Regions from separate parts of the Lelliottia sp. genome, predicted to be linked through region 1. Evidence: predicted binding sites of a transcription regulator. Region 1 holds the regulator's gene; the other holds the start of a gene.
The links. The regulator sigma-54, encoded in region 1, starts transcription at its own class of promoters, with help from an activator protein. The targets are predictions, from matches to a motif close to GTTGGCACANNTTTCGCTNT.
Positions count from the first base shown of each region.

Region 1 (2,204 bases):
AAGCCGTCGATAGCCGCGTACATGTCTTGCCCTTCCGCACTGGCATGGATTTCGCCCCCGTTTATGTGCAGGGTTGCGTCCGAGATATGAGTCACTTTCTCCACTTTCAACACAATGTAGACCTGATTGATCCTCTCGAAATACTGCTCCAGCTTGGCGAATTTTGTATTCAAAAAGTCGCGTAAAGCCTCAGTGATTTCGACATTGTGTCCTGTGATGTTGAGCTGCATAGTGTCTTCCTTATCGGTTGTGTCAAACCAGTTGTTTACGCTGGTTAGACGGCGGAATGGATAAAGACTCTCGATACTTCGCAACAGTACGACGTGCCACCATGATACCCTGATCGGACAGCATGGTGGTTAACTTACTGTCACTCAGTGGCTTCGCGGGGTTTTCCGCGGCGATCAACTTCTTCACCAGAGCACGAATTGCCGTCGACGAGGCTTCGCCGCCGCCTTCGGTATTCACATGACTGGAGAAGAAATACTTAAGCTCAAAAATACCACGTGGGCTGTGCAGATACTTCTGCGTGGTCACACGCGAAATGGTCGATTCGTGCATCTCAACGGCTTGAGCAATATCTGCCAAAACCATCGGTTTCATAAATTCTTCGCCCTGCTCAAAAAAGCCTTGCTGCTGTTCCACAATGCAGCGACTCACGCGTAGCAGCGTATCATTTCGGCTTTCGAGGCTTTTGATCAGCCATCGCGCTTCCTGAAGATTGCTACGAATATATTGATTGTCGGAGTCGTTCCGCGCACTGGTGCACATGGAAGCGTATTGCTGGTTGATTTGCAGGCGGGGAATGCTGTCGGAATTGAGTTCTACGGTCCAGAGACCGTTGTGCTTTCGGACCAGAACGTCAGGAATCACATATTCGGGTTCGCCGGTTTGGATCGATTGCCCCGGCCGGGGATCGAGCGACTGGATCAGATTTACCGCTTCTTTCAGTACATCTTCTTTGAGTCGCGTCACGCGCATCAGGCTGCGGAAATCATGATTCGCCAGCAAATCCAAATGTTCGCTGATAATTAGTCGCGCTTCGTCGAGTCTTGGCGTCTCTTTTGCAAACTGAGAAAGCTGGATCAGCAAACAGTCGCGCAGATCTTTTGCTGCGACGCCGATAGGGTCAAAGCGTTGAATGCGCTTGAGGACGGCTTCGATCTCGTCGAGTTCGATTTCGCTATCACCCATGCTTTCCAGAATTTCGTCCAGGGTCACCGTTAAATACCCGGTATCATCCACGGCATCGACAATGGAAGTGGCAATCGCGCGATCGGTTTCGGTGAAAGGGGTCAACTCCACCTGCCACATCAGGTAATCCTGTAGCGACTGCGTGGTTTCACCCTGATAAACCGGTAACTCATCATCCTGATAATCAGCGCGCGTTCCGGATGGGGTACCAGCGGTGTAAATTTCATCCCAGCTGGCATCTAGCGGTAACTCGTCAGGCATCTCTTTCTGCTCAAGGGCATCTGCCGTATCGAGCGTTTCGGTGTCCTGCTTTTCCTGGGTATCTACCTCTTCATGAAGATCGGTTTGCTCCAGCAGCGGATTACTGTCCAGCGCTTGCTGCAGTTCCTGCTGAAGTTCTAACGTTGACAGTTGCAACAGACGGATCGCCTGTTGTAACTGTGGCGTCATCGCCAACTGTTGGCTGAGCCTTAATTGCAAACCTTGCTTCATGTTCAGGGCGTTTTTCTCCGGTCCTGCGTAACTTAACCTCTACCCTATCAGAGTCTGAAGTCTTCCCCAAGGTACACGCGCTTAACATGTTCATCTTCGAGGATTTCGAGTGGCGTGCCGTGAGCAATCAAATGGCCCTGGCTGACGATATACGCACGCTCACAAACGGCCAGCGTTTCGCGCACGTTGTGGTCGGTAATCAGCACACCGAGACCGCTGTCGCGCAGATGTTCGATAATGCGTTTAATGTCGATAACGGAGATGGGGTCAACACCTGCAAATGGTTCATCCAGAAGGATAAATTTCGGATTGGCTGCCAGGGCGCGAGCAATTTCTACTCGGCGGCGTTCCCCCCCCGAAAGTGCCTGGCCGAGGCTGTCGCGCAGGTGTTCAATATGGAACTCTTCCATCAATTCGTTGGCGCGATCCTGACGCTGCTCAGCGGTCAAATCGTCACGGATTTGCAGGACGGCCATCAGATTGTCGAACACGCTAAGACGGCGGAAAATAGACGCTTC
Region 1 covers NZ_JAZQNX010000018.1:93,929-96,132, reverse strand. The annotation lists gene hpf (ribosome hibernation promoting factor) at 1-230, opposite strand, end outside; gene rpoN (RNA polymerase factor sigma-54) at 253-1,686, opposite strand; gene lptB (LPS export ABC transporter ATP-binding protein) at 1,734-2,204, opposite strand, start outside.

Region 2 (2,204 bases), on a different contig from region 1:
AATAAAAACCATCTGGTTCCGTTTGGCGAATTTGTCCCTCTGGAATCGATTCTGCGACCGTTGGCGCCGTTCTTCGATTTGCCGATGTCGTCGTTTAGCCGCGGCCCCTACGTTCAGCCACAACTGCATGCGCATGGGTTAGCGCTGACTCCTGCCATTTGCTACGAAATCATTCTTGGCGAACAGGTCCGCGACAACTTCCGCCCGAACACCGATTATCTGCTGACCATTTCGAATGATGCCTGGTTTGGTAAGTCGATTGGCCCATGGCAACACTTCCAGATGGCGCGTATGCGTTCGCTGGAACTGGCCCGACCGCTACTGCGCAGCACCAATAACGGCATCACCGCGGTGATTGGTCCGCAGGGCGAAATCCAGGCAATGATCCCACAGTTTACCCGTGCGGTATTAACCACGAAAGTCACGCCGACCACTGGCATGACGCCGTACGCTCGTACCGGGAACTGGCCACTGTGGATCCTGACTGCGCTGTTTGGTTTTGGCGCGCTGCTCATGAGTTTACGTCAGCGTCGTCGTTAAGCCCTTCCTATAACCCGGCCACGCGTAGTGTGCCGGGCAAACAAATCCTGCCTTATCTGCCATTTCTGGCACATCTATTGCTTTGTTAAATCACATATTCAGTCGTTTGGCTTAACGTGCAACTCAGTCGCACCATCGCAGTTCAGCGGTAGCACCGAAACGGTGCAACGAGAGATTTTTGCCTTTGAATGGTGCGGCGCGCTTCGCAAAAATAAACAATAACGCAGCAAAATCTTTACATTAAGCCAGACTAAATGTTAACAAGCTTGCATAACACTGCACTCGCATAGCGCGAGATATAACAACATCACAATGGGTATCGATGCGTCTCTGGCGCAGATAATAAAAGGAGTTGGGTATGCAATTACGTAAACTGGCCACAGCAATGCTGGTGATGGGAATGTCCGCAAGCGTCGTTCACGCTGAAGACGCCCCGGCTGCCGGGAGCACTCTCGACAAGATTGCCAAAAATGGCGTGATCGTGGTCGGCCACCGTGAATCTTCCGTCCCGTTCTCATACTACGACAACACGCAAAAAGTCGTGGGTTACTCTCAGGATTACTCCAACGCAATCGTTGAAGCCGTCAAGAAAAAGCTGAACAAGCCCGATCTTGAGGTGAAGCTGATTCCAATTACCTCACAAAACCGTATTCCGCTACTGCAAAACGGCACCTTCGATTTTGAATGTGGTTCAACAACGAACAACCTTGAGCGTCAAAAACAAGCGGCCTTCTCCGACACCATTTTCGTGGTGGGTACACGTCTGCTGACCAAAAAAGGCGGCGACATCAAAGACTTCGCAGACCTGAAAGGCAAAGCGGTTGTTGTGACCTCGGGTACCACTTCTGAAGTTCTGCTGCACAAGCTGAATGAAGAGAAGAAAATGGACATGCGCATCATCAGCGCGAAAGACCACGGTGACTCCTTCCGTACGCTTGAAAGCGGTCGTGCGGTAGCCTTCATGATGGATGATGCTCTGCTGGCTGGCGAACGTGCGAAAGCGAAGAAACCAGACAACTGGGAAATCGTTGGCACAGCGCAGTCCAAAGAAGCTTACGGCTGCATGCTGCGTAAAGACGATGCGGACTTCAAAAAGCTGATCGATGACACCATCGCGAAGACGCAGACGTCTGGCGAAGCGGAAAAATGGTTCGATAAGTGGTTCAAGAACCCGATTCCACCAAAAAATCTCAACATGAACTTTGAGCTGTCTAGCGACATGAAAGCCCTGTTCAAAGAACCAAACGACAAAGCACTTAACTAATTAGAACCATAGGGGCGGGATCTCCTGCCCTCTCGATTGTCGGGAAGCGCGGACAGACTATACGCTGAGTGGTCGTTCCCCACTCAGCGCGAAAATTGAGCTTCTCACCAATCTTCGAGGGTAGCGCTGCTACCCTTTTTTTTCTGGAGTTGATTATGTCAATAGACTGGAACTGGGGCATTTTTCTGCAACAAGCCCCGTTCGGCAACACAACCTATCTTGGCTGGCTGTGGAGCGGCTTTCAGGTCACCGTTGCGCTCTCTATAACGGCCTGGATTATCGCCTTCCTTGTCGGCTCACTGTTCGGTATTTTGCGTACCGTACCTAACCGCTTTCTCTCTTCTCTTGGCACACTTTACGTTGAACTGTTCCGTAACGTTCCGTTAATCGTGCAGTTCTT
Region 2 covers NZ_JAZQNX010000005.1:73,796-75,999, forward strand. The annotation lists gene lnt (apolipoprotein N-acyltransferase) at 1-540, shown strand, start outside; gene ACKI5T_RS02855 (amino acid ABC transporter substrate-binding protein) at 899-1,804, shown strand; gene ACKI5T_RS02860 (amino acid ABC transporter permease) at 1,960-2,204, shown strand, end outside.
Region 2: the regulator sigma-54 is predicted to act here: its motif matches at 605-624, upstream of ACKI5T_RS02855 (amino acid ABC transporter substrate-binding protein).